DNA from 3 places in the Arthrobacter sp. THG-b23 genome. Region 3 is predicted to be linked to each of the others. Evidence: riboswitches for the same ligand, from Rfam matches in the RefSeq annotation. Region 3 holds a riboswitch; each other region holds the start of a gene.
The links. Region 3 has a riboswitch for thiamine pyrophosphate ahead of AC5RVD_RS01010 (ECF transporter S component). Riboswitches for the same ligand answer to the same signal wherever they lie in the genome.
Positions count from the first base shown of each region.

Region 1: another riboswitch for thiamine pyrophosphate. It lies ahead of AC5RVD_RS05715 (YkoF family thiamine/hydroxymethylpyrimidine-binding protein); the one in region 3 lies ahead of AC5RVD_RS01010 (ECF transporter S component).
Region 2: another riboswitch for thiamine pyrophosphate. It lies ahead of AC5RVD_RS02905 (NtaA/DmoA family FMN-dependent monooxygenase); the one in region 3 lies ahead of AC5RVD_RS01010 (ECF transporter S component).

Region 1 covers NZ_JBNHGM010000002.1:444,337-448,981, forward strand. Annotated here, with positions in the region: gene AC5RVD_RS05705 (ABC transporter ATP-binding protein) at 1-174, opposite strand, end outside; gene AC5RVD_RS05710 (ECF transporter S component) at 161-787, opposite strand; gene AC5RVD_RS05715 (YkoF family thiamine/hydroxymethylpyrimidine-binding protein) at 804-1,475, opposite strand; TPP riboswitch at 1,508-1,618, opposite strand; gene AC5RVD_RS05720 (adenylosuccinate synthase) at 1,722-3,011, opposite strand; gene AC5RVD_RS05725 (DUF72 domain-containing protein) at 3,524-4,387, shown strand; gene AC5RVD_RS05730 (thymidine kinase) at 4,498-4,645, opposite strand, start outside.
Region 2 covers NZ_JBNHGM010000001.1:589,765-594,409, reverse strand. Annotated here, with positions in the region: gene AC5RVD_RS02915 (hypothetical protein) at 1-310, shown strand, start outside; gene AC5RVD_RS02910 (oxidoreductase) at 321-1,148, shown strand; gene AC5RVD_RS02905 (NtaA/DmoA family FMN-dependent monooxygenase) at 1,167-2,546, opposite strand; TPP riboswitch at 2,701-2,810, opposite strand; gene scpC (succinyl-CoA:acetate CoA-transferase ScpC) at 3,008-4,528, opposite strand.
Region 3 covers NZ_JBNHGM010000001.1:206,764-211,408, reverse strand. Annotated here, with positions in the region: gene AC5RVD_RS01025 (MrpF/PhaF family protein) at 1-278, shown strand, start outside; partial or broken gene mnhG (monovalent cation/H(+) antiporter subunit G) at 268-633, shown strand; gene AC5RVD_RS01015 (DUF4235 domain-containing protein) at 891-1,151, opposite strand; TPP riboswitch at 1,321-1,454, shown strand; gene AC5RVD_RS01010 (ECF transporter S component) at 1,498-2,118, shown strand; gene AC5RVD_RS01005 (ABC transporter ATP-binding protein) at 2,127-3,644, shown strand; gene AC5RVD_RS01000 (energy-coupling factor transporter transmembrane component T family protein) at 3,641-4,438, shown strand; gene AC5RVD_RS00995 (zinc-dependent alcohol dehydrogenase) at 4,500-4,645, opposite strand, start outside.

The DNA.
Region 1 (4,645 bases), on a different contig from region 3:
GACCCCCGTGACCGCCTGCAGCAGGGTGGACTTTCCCGACCCGGAGGCCCCAAACACAATCAGGTGTTCGCCGGGCTTGAGCCGCAGCATGACGTTGCGCAGCACGGCTGTGTCCCGCCGGGGGAAGCCTACGGATACGTCATTGAGCTCCAGGACCGGGTCAGCGGTGCGCATCGGTTGTGCCCAGCCGGGCGCGGCCGATCGCGAAGTTGTCCACCACGCCGGTCTTCGCCAGCCCGTCGACGATGATCTTGCCCAGCAGCCCGCCCAGGATCACACCGGAGATTAGGTGGATGACCAGGCGGGTCCAGAACAGGTCCTGTCCGTACCAGCCGGACCGGAACGCCGAATAGAAGAAGACCAGGCCGGCGCCGAGCAGCCCGGACAGGGCGTAGGTAAGCCAGCCGTAGGAACGGTAGCGGGTGGCCGAGAACGGGATCTCGCTGCCAATGCCCTGGATGGCGGCCGCGATAAAGAGCAGCGGACCGACGGCGGAGCCCAGGAACACCACCTCTATCACCGAGGCCAAGACTTCGGCCAGCACGCCGGCGAAGGGACGTTGAACGATGGCGATGGCGATCGGAGCCACCAGCAGCCAGCTTCCGGCCAGGAAGTGCTGCGACAGGTCTCCGGCCGGCCCCATCAGCAGGGACAGGGCGGTCCAGGCCTGGACGAAGACCCAATAGAGGAAACCGAAGACGACGCCCAGGACAACCAGGAGGACGAGGTCCTTCAGGGTCCAGGCACCGCGCGGGAGGGCATGCTGCTGCGAAGACGATGATGGCATGGCTGGTCCTTCCGCTTCAGGAGGCGCTGGGGCTGTTGATGGACAGCGTCGCGTGCGTCGTGACGTGCTGGACGGAACGGCCCACCAGGATCCAGCCGGCGGCAATGGCCTGCAGCACCTGGGCCACATCGCCGTCCAGACGGGTGACAAAATGCTCCGCCCGAACCGCAACACCGGTGGATTTTGCATAGTCGATGGCGGCGTAGATATCGCGCATGTGGTCGGCTGAGGCACCGCCGGTACCGCCGTCGGCCAGGGGATACAGCGCCCAGTCGGCTGCGGCCTCGATTCCGGTGGGCTCCAGCTCCGGGATCTCCGAGTACAGGGCGGCGCCTCCCTCGGGTATTTCGCAGCTGACGCCGCCGGGGCAGCCCCGGGACAGGAGCACGGAGGCCGAGACGTGCGCCCCGGTGCGTCCCGCCGCGGCAATCACCTGGCTCAAGTAGCGCAGGACATCCTGCTCGGCGCCGGTCAGGTAGGTGCTCACCTTGCCGGTCTGCACCTCGAGGCCGGTGGCGTCGGCCTGGTCCAGTGCCGTCAGGATGACGTCGGCGTAGTTGTCGGCCATGACCGCCAGGGTCAATCTCGCGCCCACGCCGAACTCGCGGGGAGTGGCGGTGAACTTATCGCTGCGCACGGCAGCAGTAGGGGTGTTCGTCGCGGTGACGATCGAGTCTGATGTTCGCATTTTCGCGCCCTTAGGTTGTTAAACGGGGCACGGGTAGTAAAGAGTCAACGTCCCTGCGCTGGCATGATCTAGATCAGGTTCGACGGTCGAAACTTGAGAAGTTTCCTCTCAGCCCGGCTCACCGGACTCCCGTGTTGCCCACGAGTCTAACCCATGGCGCGCACCGCCCGCGAAAGGTTTAAGCAGGGGGTGGTAACGCAGCGGGGCACGGACATCGCTGCCCGCGCCCCGCCGTCGTCAGTCCTGCTATTCGCTGATCAGGTCCCGGACCACGATGGTCTGGTCGCGGTCGGGGCCCACGCCGATGGCGGAGAACCTGGTGCCGGAGAGCTTTTCGAGCGCCAGCACGTAGTTGCGGGCGTTCTCCGGCAGGTCTTCCAGCGTCCTGGCGCCGGTGATGTCCTCGGTCCAGCCCTCGAAGTACTCGAAGATCGGCTTGGCGTGGTGGAACTCGGTCTGGGTCATCGGCATTTCGTCGTGCCGGACGCCGTCCACGTCGTAGGCCACGCAGACCGGGATTTGTTCGATGCCGGTGAGCACGTCCAGCTTGGTTACGAAGTAGTCCGTGAAGCCGTTGACCCGGGCGGCGTGGCGGGCCAGCACGGCGTCGTACCAGCCGCAGCGCCGCGGCCGGCCGGTGTTCACGCCGAACTCCCCGCCCTTCTTCTGCAGGTACTCGCCCATGTCGTCGAACAGTTCGGTGGGGAACGGCCCGGCGCCCACCCGGGTGGTGTACGCCTTGATGATGCCGACGGCACGGTTGATCCGGGTGGGGCCGATGCCCGAGCCCACGGACGCGCCGCCGGCCGTCGGGTTGGAGGAGGTCACGAACGGGTAGGTGCCGTGGTCCACGTCCAGGAAGGTGGCCTGGCCGCCCTCCATTAGCACGACCTTGCCCTCGTCCAGCGCCTTGTTCAGCACGTAGGTGGAGTCGATGACCATCGGGCGCAGCCGCTCTGCGAAGGACAGGAAGTACTCCACGACTTCCTCCACGTGCACGTCCCGGCGGTTGTACACCTTGACCAGCAGTTCGTTCTTCTGCCGCAGCGAGCCTTCGACCTTCTGCCGCAGGATCGATTCGTCGAACACGTCCTGCACGCGGATGCCCAGCCGGGCCACCTTGTCCATGTAGGCGGGGCCGATGCCGCGGCCGGTTGTGCCGATCGCGCGCTTGCCCAGGAAGCGTTCGGTCACCTTGTCCATGGTCTGGTGGAACGGGGCCACCAGGTGGGCGTTGGCGGAGACGCGCAGCCGCGAAGTGTCCGCGCCGCGGGCCTCGAGCCCGTCGATCTCCTCGAAGAGGGCCTCAAGGTTGACCACGCAGCCGTTGCCGATGATCGGAGTGGCGTTGGGGGACAGGATGCCGGCCGGCAACAGCTTCAGCTCGTACTTCTCCCCGCCGACGACGACGGTGTGCCCGGCGTTGTTGCCGCCGTTCGGCTTGACCACGTAATCCACGCGGCCGCCGAGCAGGTCGGTAGCCTTGCCTTTTCCTTCGTCGCCCCACTGGGCTCCGACGATCACAATTGCTGGCATGGGATCCTCCCCCATTCGATGCGGCGGAAGCCCCGGACAGACTGCACATCAAGGAGCCGCTGCCGCGCATGAGAACGCCCCTCACTCCGGGTGGAGTATTTGGGGCTCTTACCCGCCAAGTTTAGCCGATGGGCCCCAAACGACCGGAATCCGCGCCGCCCAATCGGTTCCATGGCGGAAATCGGAAAGCGATCGCGGCCCCTAGCTCCCGGAGCGGGACGTCGCTCCCGGGGCCGAAGCCGGAAAGCGGTTGCGACCCCTCAGCTATTGCAGCCCCTCCAACTACCGCACCCGGGACGTCGATTCCGGGGCGGAACCCGGGACGGCGCGTCGAGTGGAGAGAAGATGCAGCGAAACCGGGCATAAGCGTGCATCTTCTCTCCACTCGAAAAAGCGGGGCTTCTTGTGCCCGGATGCGGCAGCGGTTCAAAGGATGCGCAACGCCCCACAGCACGACGAGGGAGCGCGGCTTGCTCTGGCTTGCACCGCCTGGGCCGGGTAGCCTGCGGGACATGGCCCCCTCTCAACCGATGGCACGGATCGGCATTTCCGGCTGGCGATACCCGCGCTGGCGCGGCACGTTCTACCCGAAGGGCCTGCCCCAGCGCCGCGAGCTGGAGTATGCCTCCGGCCACCTGAATTCCGTCGAGATCAACGGCACGTTCTATTCGCTGCAGCGCCCCTCCAGCTTCCGGCAGTGGCACGCCGAGACGCCTCCGGACTTCGTGTTCGCGGTCAAGGGCGGGCGGTACATCACCCACATGAAGGGCCTGAAGGACGTCCGCGACGCCTTGGCGAATTTCTACGCTTCGGGGGTCTTGGGCCTGGGCGAAAAGCTCGGACCGTTCCTGTGGCAGTTGCCCGAGCGGGCCAACTACGACGCCGAGGTGATGGAAAAGTTTCTGGTCCAACTGCCGCGCAGCACGCACGCCGCCGCCGCCTTGGCCGCCGGGCACACCGACCTGATGAAGGACCGGACCTGGATCCCCGACGACGGCGCCGACCGGCCGCTGCGCCACGCCCTCGAGATCCGCAGCACCACGTTCATCAACGAGGAGTTCTTCGACCAGTTGCGCCGGCACAACACTGCCCTGGTGCTGGCCGACAGCGCCGGCAAGTGGCCGATGCTGGACGAGATCACGGCCGACTTCGCCTACGTCCGGCTGCACGGAAAGGACGAACTCTACGTCAGCGGCTACCGGGACGAAGACCTGGACCGGCTGGCATCGACGGTCGCCGGATGGCTGGACGGCTCGGGCTGCCCCGACGGCGCGGGCCGGGATGCTTACGTGTACTTCGACAACGACGTCAAGGTCCACGCACCGTTCAACGCGATCGGGCTGGCGCAAAGGCTGGGCCTGCCTACCGGCCCGTGACCAGCGGGAAGCGCCAACGCGTGCCCACCCGCGGCAGACGGACGCTGCCGGGTTCCGCCCATGAACCCGCGGCCCACCGCCGCCTAACCTAGAGCGTGCCGCCCTATGAGCTACAGCGCGCCGCCGGAGGCCTCGAGGTAGCAGGTGCCGCAGAGCGACTCGTACCAGACGTCTTCGCCGTCGATGGCAACCTGCTCGCCGTCGAACACAATCTCCCCGCCCACGCGGCGCGTGTTGAAGACCGCCTTGCGGCCGCAG
Region 2 (4,645 bases), 380 kb from region 3:
CGACGCGCAGCCGAACCTGGAGTTTGACGTGTTCGAGATCGTGTCCGGGACGTTTTTTAGGGGAGGTAGCCTTGAGGGCCCGGCCATAGACGTCATCTTGAAGGCGGCCAGCGAGGATCCGGCTGACAGCGAATGCGCCGACGACGCAACGGAGCTTGCCGTGCTGTGGCCGCTCGCCAAGGGGCAAAGCATTGGCGCACCGCTGGCGGTGGAACTCGACGGTTGCCGGCGGCTCTTGGCTCCCGACGGCGCGGCCCGGAACCTGCCGGACGAGGCGCGCGCCGCCGTCGTCATGGCATTGGAGAAGTGAGGCGGGCGTGATGGTGAGGGACAAAGTCGCACTGGTAACCGGAGCGTCCTCCGGGATCGGGGAACATACGTGTCGGGAGCTGGCACGCCGCGGCTTCATCGTCTACGCGGCCGCGCGCCGGCTGGAGCGGATGCGCCCGCTGGAAGAGCACGGGGTTCGCGTCCTCGAGATGGACCTGACCGACGACGCGTCCATGGTGCGCGGGGTAGGGCACATCCTTTCGGAGCAGGGGCGGCTGGACGTGCTGGTCAACAATGCCGGTTACGGATCATACGGCGCGATTGAGAATGTGCCGTTGGATGATGCCCGGCAGCAGTTCGAAGTGAACCTGTTCGGGCTGGGGCGGCTTATCCAGCTGGCGGCCCCGGCCATGCGGGCCCAGGGCGGCGGGCGGATCATTAACGTCTCCTCGATCGGCGGCGTGTTCTATGAACCGCTGGGCGGCTGGTACCACGCGGCGAAATTCGCGGTCGAGGGTTTGTCGGACTGCCTCCGGGTGGAGCTCAAACCCTACGGCATCGACGTGGTGATCGTCGAGCCCGGGCCGATTCTGACCGAGTGGGACGCCATCGCGGTGGAGGGCCTGCTGCAGAGTTCCGAAGGTACGGCCTACGCGCAGCAGGCGGAGAGCGTGGCGCGGGCGATCGCCGGGGCCTACACGGAACGCACGGGAACGCGGCCGGAAGTCGTTGGAAGTCGCATCGCCCGGGTGGCGGCCGCCCGGCGCACGCGCAGCCGGTACCCGGTCGGACGAGGCGCGCGGACGATCATGAGCGCTCGTCGGCTGCTGCCCGACCGGGTCTTCGACGCCGTGCTCGCCAGGGTGTACCAGCGCTGAACCGGCGCGGAACCGCTGCTAAGACGCGACGGAGCGACTGCCCTCCCGGGAGGCTCCCAGGTGATCGCGCAGGGTGCGTCCCGAATACGCGGTCCGGAACCGGCCTCGGGCCTGCAGTTCCGGCACCACCCCGTTGACGAACTCTTCGAGCGAGGACGGGTAGAGGGCCGACATGATCACGAAACCGTCAGCCGCCTCAGAGTCGTAGAGTTCGCACAAGTAGTCGGCGATGTCCGCCGGATCGCCCACGGGCTGGGGGTGCAGCTGGTTCATGGCCTGCGCCGTCGCCAGATCGCGGACGGTCATCGATTCCCGGCGGGCTGCGGCCAGGAGCATCTGTTCAAAACCATCGCTGCCCGTGGCCCCGCGGTGGGCCAGCAGCAACTCCTCGGCGCTGCCGTCCGGCTGCAGGTCCTCCCGGGCCGCGTGGAGGAGCCGGCCCAACTTCGTCAGGACGTCCTCCTCATCGAGCGCCGCCTCCAGGCCTCGTACGGCTTGGCGCGCGGCGGCGGGAGTGGCGCCGGTGATCGGCTGGACGGCCGGGAGCACGGCCAGCCGATCCGGATTCCGTCCGGCGGCGGCGGCGCGGGCCCGCAGTTCGGTCCGCACCGCGCGCATGGCGTCCGGAGTGTCGGCGACGGCGAACACGACCTCGGCCCAGCGGGCGGCGAACTCCATGCCGCGCAGGGAGGATCCGGCCTGCATGAGTACCGGCCTTCCCTGCGGACTGCGCGGCAGGGTGATCGGACCGCGGCTCAGCGGACGGTCGTCGTCGCCGTCGAGCCGGGGCCGTTCGGGTATCCGGTGGACACGCTCCGGATCCGCAAACCGGCGTCCCGGCGCATCCAGTGTTAGCGCCCCGGGGTCCCAGGTTTCCCACAGGTCCACCACGGTCTGGACGACGTCGTCGGCCCGGTAGTAACGCTCCGACTTGGGCGGGATGGAGGGCAGGCCGAAGTTGGCGGCCTCGGCGTCCGTGGTGGACGTGACGATGTTCCAGGCGACCCGGCCGCCGGAGAGGTGATCCAGCGAGAGAAGCTTCCGGGCGATGGTGTAAGCAGGGGTGAACGTCGTGGAGATGGTGGCGGCCAACCCCAGGTGCCGGGTCGCCCCGGCAACCAGTGACAGGGTGACCAAGGGGTCGAGATAGATGGCGCCCTTGCCGCCCGTGACCAGCGTGGTGGCGAAGTCGCCCGCGTTGTCCTCCGGGACGGCCAGCGCGTCGGGCAGGAACAGCATGTCGAAGCAGCCTCGTTCCAGTGTCCGGCCCAGATCAAGATAAAACTCCGCGCTCAGCCAGTCGCGCCGGGAGAGCGGATGCCGCCAGTTCTCCGAATACTGGCTGGTGGGCGGGTTGACCATCGCCACCAGGTGCATGCCGTCAGCTGGGGAGCGCATCATATCCTCCCGGCGACGCAAGAAGACGGCCGGCGGGCAGGACCCCGCCGGGCACGGCCGGGCTCGCTGCTGCCATCAGCCAGTCGGAGCCGGTGAGTGGGACGGCAGCGTCGGATGTCTGCATGTTCGCGCCCTTCTGTTGAGTTAACAGGGGACGGGTGTGAGGGTTGCTCCCTGCGCTGGCATGATCCAGATCAGGTTCAACGGTCGAAACTTGAGAAGCTTCCTCTCAGCCCGGCTCACCGGACTCCCGTGTACAAGCCAGCAGCCTACCGGCAGTCGCACCCGGGCGGCGAAAGACCGCCGGTACGACGGCGTCATACTCCCGGGCGGAGACCCGGAGACCCGGAGACCCGGAGAGCTGGAGAGCCGGAGAGCTGGAGAGCCGGAGGGCCGGAGGGCCGGAGGGCCAGAGAGAGAGAGCCGGACAGACCTCCGCCCGGGGGTGGGCGAGGCGGCCGTTACTGCTGCGCGGGGCGCATGCTGCCGGTCTCCACGAAGCGCTGGTGCCAGGACAAGGCCTCCCCGAGCAGGTGCGGGGTGTGCTTGCCGAAGCTGTCCCGGCAGGCACGGTCGAAGTAGTCCTGCAGCATCGGCCGGTAGTCGGGGTGGGCGCAGGTCTCGATGATCTTGCGCGCCCGCTGCTTCGGCGCGAGGCCGCGCAGGTCGGCCAGCCCCTGCTCGGTGATCACGATCATCGTGTCGTGCTCGGTGTGGTCGACGTGGCTGGCCATCGGCACGATGCTGGAAACCTTCCCGCCCTTGGCCATGCTGGGGGACATGAAGACGGACAGGTAGCTGTTCCGGGCGAAGTCGCCGGAGCCGCCGATGCCGTTCATCACCTTGGTGCCGGCCACGTGGGTGGAGTTGATGTTGCCGTAAATGTCCGCTTCGATCATCCCGTTGAGCGAGATGCAGCCCAGCCGGCGCACCAGCTCGGGGTGGTTGGAGATTTCCTGGGTGCGCAGGATGATGCGCTCGCGGTAGTAGTCCACGTTCGCGTTGAACTCCTCCAGACCGGTGCGGCTGAGCGAGAAGGACGTGGCGGAGGCCATCCGCAGCACGCCCTCCTTGAGCAGCTGCAGCATGCCGTCCTGGATGACCTCGGTGTAGGCGGTCAGGCCGCGGTAGCCGCCGGCCGCCAGGCCTTCCAGCACGGCGTTGGGGATATTGCCGACCCCGGACTGCAACGGGAGCAGCTGCTCGGTCAGGCGCCCGCGCCGGACCTCGTGGTCCAGGAACTCCAGCAGGTGGCCCGCGATTTGCTGCGAGTTTTCATCGGGCGGGTTGAAAGGGGAGTTCCGATCCGGCGCGTCGGTGTGCACGATGGCCACGATCTTGTCCGGATCCACCTCCAGGTAGGGTTCACCAATCCGGTCGTCCGGATTCACGAGCGGGATGGGCCTGCGTTCCGGCGGCAGGGCGGTGCCGTGGTAGACGTCGTGCATGCCTTCGAGGCCGAGCGGCTGGGCGTTGTTGATCTCCACGATGACCCGGCTGGCCTCCCGGAGCCAGGTCATGTTGTTGCCCACCGAGGTGGACGGGATGAGTCGTCCGTCCTCGAGGATGCCCACGGCCTCGACCACGGCCAGGTCGACGTCGCCGAAAAAGCCGAACCAGGTGTGCTGGGCGACGTGGCTGAGGTGCATGTCGATGTAGTCGAGCTCGCCGGCATTGATCCGCTCGCGCAGCGCCGGGTCCGACTGGTACGGCAGCCGCAGCTGCATCCCGTCGACCTTGGCGAGGGCGCCGTCGAGCTCGGGGGCCGTTGAGGCGCCGGTCAGCACGCGGATCTTGAACTGCTCCCCGGCCGCATGGGCGGTTTCCATCCGCGCCGCCAGCGCCTGCGGCACGGCCTTCGGATAACCGGCCCCGGTGAAGCCGCTCATGGCCACCGTCATGCCGGGTTTGATCAGTTCAGCCGCCTGCTCCGCGGACATCACGCGCTCGAGCAGGCGGGCGTTGCGAATGCGGTCTTGCATCGTGCCCCTTCGTCTGGATCTCCCCTTCCACTCTAGGGGTCGGGCCAGGCACCGGGGCTCCGGGCGGAGGGAAACGGCCCCGGCCGACGGGCGGAGTCGTGGCACGCAGCCTGATTT
Region 3 (4,645 bases):
GGGAAGTCATTCCGGTTGCCCAAGTCGTCGTGAGCGCAGTGCTGGGCGCGGCCGCGGTACTGTCGCTGATCCGCCTCGCCCGCGGCCCCTCGCTGCTGGACCGGCTGCTGGCCATTGACGTGCTGCTGGCGATTGTCTGCGCCGGACTCATCGTGGACATGGCCGCCGGCGGCCACCTGAACAACCTGACGCTGGTCGTTGTCATCTGCGTTGTCGGTTTCATCGGCTCGGTCGCCGTGGCCCGTTTCGTGACGGACGGGCGGCCCCGTGAACACTGACCTGATACTCGACGTCGCGACCGCCGTCTGCCTGATCGCCGGCGCGGGGATGTCCCTGGCCGCGGCCATCGGCCTGCTGCGGTTCCCGGACCTGCTCTCACGGATGCACGCCGCCACGAAACCGCAGGTGTTCGGCCTGCTGCTGCTGCTGACGGGACTGGGATTGCAGCTGCGCAGCTGGGCGGCGGTGCCCTTGCTCCTCATAGCCTGGCTGTTCCAGTTGCTCACCGTGCCGGTTTCCGCCCACATGGTGGGCCGGGCCGGATACCGCACCAAACACCTGCGCAAGGAAATCCTCAGCGTGGACGACCTCGATGCGGTGGTGGAGGCAGCGGCCGAGGAAGATTCAGCGGCCGCACCCGACGACGTCGCGCCTTCCGGCAGCGACGCCGGCAGCGGTGTCGCAGCCGGCGGCCAGGGGGAGCGACCCACCGCGGCGGCTGCGGCTGGTCCGGCGCGGAACGATGAGGACGACGCCGGGCCGGCGGACAAAAAATAACCCGCGGACAAAAGAAACCGGTCCGGTGGCGGGTGCCTGCGGACCGGGGACAGAAGCGCGATGGGGGACGGGACCGCGGTCCCGTCCCCCATCGGGCCCCCTCAAGGAACCGCTTAGACCATTTCCCGCGTCTTGTCGTAGCGGATGACCGCCTTGGCGGTGGCGCGCTTGGTCAGCACCTGGATCACGCGCGCCACGGTGCCGGATACCACGGCGAAGGCGACCGCCGCCCGCAGGCTGTTCTCCAGGTCATCGTCGCTCTTCGGCGCATCTTTTCCGGTGACCATCTTCCAGACAAACCCCAGCAGCTGGCTGGCTGCCAGGCCCGCGCCGATACTCACCAGTGTGCCCAAGAGCCTCAACACAATGTTCATGCCCGCTCCCTCCCGGGGCCGAAGCCCCGTCTCAACTGCTGTTCCGGTTCCCAGCCTACTGCCCGGCACCCGCCCGGGCCGTAAGCCGTCGTGCATTTTCCAAGGGTCTGAAGCCGAATCGCCCGCCGCTGCGGGCGAGTGTAGACTGGTGCGTGCTGCTAGACAGCACCTATGACGACAGGGGAGCGTCCGACCGGCCGGTACACACCGGAGACCGGGAGGGACGCTGAGAGTGCGGATGAACCGCAGACCCTCGAACCTGCTCCGGTTAGTACCGGCGAAGGGAGTCGAGTTCTCGGGGCGCGCCGCATGGCCGCCCTCCCCTCCTGCAACCAGGAGGATCCCATTGAGTACCGTTTCGAATGCACCCGCCACGCCCACACCTGCCCGGAAGCCGCGCTACGGCTGGCGGGTGGTGGACATCGTCGTGGCCTCGGTGGTCGCCGTGGCCGTCGGCGTCATCTTCTGGGCCTGGTCGGCGGGCTGGCCGCTGATCGAGGGCCTGACCCTTGCCTTCCCGCCTTCCGCCGGACTGTACACCGGCGGCTGGCTGATGGCCGGCGTGCTGGGCGGACTGATCATCCGCAAGCCCGGCGCCGCCATCTACTGCGAGATGTTGGCCGCCATTGTCTCCGCGCTGCTGGGCACGAGCTTCGGCATGACCGTCTTGGTCTCCGGCCTGATCCAGGGCCTGGGGGCCGAGGTCGTCTTCCTGCTCTTCCTGTACCGCAAGTTCAACCTCGGCGTGGCGCTGCTGGCCGGCTTGGGTGCAGGCCTGGCACTGTCCATCAGCGAGAACATCCTCTACAACATGCTCTGGGCCGCCGAGTGGCAGCTGGCCTACGTGGGCTTCGCCGCCGTGTCCGGCGTCGTGATTGCCGGGCTGCTGCCATGGCTGGCGGTCAGGGGCCTGGCGAAGACGGGCGTGCTGTCCTCCTTCGCCGCGGGACGCTCGGCCGACGTCTGAGCCGTTCCATGGGAGAGCAGAGTACGACGGCGGTGCCCGGGCCCGTGCCGGTCCACGCCGAGGGGTGGGGCTGGCGGCATGCCGGCCGCAAGGATCCGGCGGTGCGCGGGGCCAGTTTCAGCATCGCCCCGGGTGAACGGGTACTGTTGCTGGGCGCCTCCGGGGCCGGCAAGTCCACGCTGCTGCACGCTCTGGCCGGCGTCCTCGGCGACGAGGGCGAGGGCGAGGAGACCGGCCGGCTCACCGTGGCGGGTGTCCGTCCCTCCGAGGCCCGCGGCCGGGCCGGCCTTGTGCTGCAGGATCCGGAGAGCCAGCTGGTGCTGGCCCGGGTGGGCGACGAGGTGGCCTTCGGAGCGGAGAACCTGTCGCTGCCGCGCACGCAGATCTGGGACAGGGTCCGCGAATCCCTGGCCGATGTCGGCCTGACGGTACCGTTGGATCACCCCACCTCGGCGCTGTCCGGGGGCCAGAAGCAGCGGCTGGCGCTGGCCTCCGTCCTGGCCATGCGGCCGGGGCTGCTGCTGCTGGACGAGCCGACCGCGAACCTGGACCCGGACGGCGTGCAGGAAGTACGCGACGCCGTGGCCCGGGTGCTGGACCGCACCGGCGCCACCCTGGTGGTGGTCGAGCACCGGGTGGCTGTCTGGGCGGACGTGGTGGACCGAGTGATCGTCCTCGCGGCCGGCGGCGGCGTGCTGGCCGACGGGCCGCCGGGCACCGTGCTCGCCGAGAGCGCCACCCGCGCCCGTTTGATCGAGGCCGGCGTCTGGGTTCCCGGGCACACCCCGGGGCTGGACCTGCCTCCGGCGCCGTCCCCGGGCGGGCCGTTGCTGCGGGCGGCGGCGCTGGACGTGTCGCGTAACCGGAGAGCCGAACCGGTGCTGCGCGGGGTGGACCTGGACCTGTTGGCCGGGCAGGCGCTCAGCATCACCGGCGCGAACGGCGCCGGTAAATCCACGCTGGCCCTCACCCTCGCCGGCCTGGTGCCGCCCGCAGGAGGGGAGCTGTCGGCGACACCGGCCTTGCACCGCGGCGCCGGCCTGTCACCGGCAAAGTGGAAGTCCGCGCAGCTGGTGACCCGGATCGGCAGCGTCTTCCAGGAACCGGAACACCAGTTCCTCACCGGCACGGTGCTTGACGAACTTGAGTTTGGCCCGCGCCGCGTGGCCAAACTGCCCGAGGCGACGGTCCGGCAGCGGGTGGACACGATCGCCGAGCGGCTCCGGCTGACCCGCCTGCTGCAGGCCAACCCGTTCACCCTTTCCGGCGGCGAGAAACGCAGGCTCTCGGTTGCCACCATGCTGGCCACCAGCCCGGACATCCTGGTGCTGGACGAGCCGACCTTCGGACAGGACGCCAACACCTGGGCCGAGCTGGTCACGCTGCTGGCCGAGCTGGTGGCCGATGGCAGGAGCGTGGTCTCGGTGACGCACGACGCCGATTTCACCGCGGCGCTCGGCGGTGCCGGCATACGGGTGGCAGACGGCGGCGTGCGCCCGGCCCAGCCGCTTCGGAGGGCAGCATGAGCATGGACCTGCTGACCCCCCGGCTGGCAGCCTCCCCGTTCGGCCGCGCCAACCCGGTATCAAAGCTGGCAGCCGCCACCCTGATCACCGTGGTGGTCATGCTCAGTGTGGACTGGGTCAGCGCCTCCGTGGTGCTGGCCGCCGAACTGTTGCTGATGCCCGTGCTGGGCGTCAAGCCGTGGGTGCTGCTCAAGCGCGGCTGGCCGCTGCTGGCGGCGGCTGCCGTCGGGGCCTGGGCAACGGCCTTGCTGGCCGAGAAGACCGGGGCCGTGCTGTTCCAGTTCGGTCCGCTGATCTTCACCGAGGACTCGGTGGCCGGAGGCGTTGCCATCGGCCTGCGTTCGCTCGCCGTGGCGCTGCCGGGCATTTTCCTGCTCCTGACGACCGACCCCACGGATCTGGCGGACGCCCTGGCGCAGAAGCTGAAGCTGCCCCACCGCTTCGTGCTGGGAGCGCTGGCCGCCATGCGGTTGGTCGGGCTGCTCGTGGAGGAATGGCGGATTCTCGGTTTGGCGCGCCGCGCCCGCGGTGTCGGAGCGGAGAACCGGCCGCTGGCCAAGGCTGGTGCGTTCGTGGGCCAGGCGTTCGGCCTGATCGTGCAGGCCATCCGCCGTGCCACCCGGCTGGCCGTCGCCATGGAGGCCCGCGGCTTCGGCGCCGGGCCCAGGACCTGGGCGCGGGAATCCACCTACAGCGTGGTGGATGTTTGGGTGTTGCTGGGTGGCGCGGTCATCGCCGGAGCGGCAGCCGCCGCCGCCGTGGCCGCCGGGACCTGGAACTTCATCTTCGTGTGAACCGGGGCCCGGCGGGCCCCGGCCGTCCCATGAAAGCCGGGGTCCGCCGTTCCGTTCGGGGCTACGGCTTGAGCACCACCTTGATGCAGCCGTCCTCCTTCTTCTGGAACTTCTCGTACATCTCCGGAGCCTGCTCCAGCGGAACTTGGTGGGTCGCCAGGTCGAGCACGCCCAGCGGGTCCGACGGGTCGTCGACCAGCGGCAGCA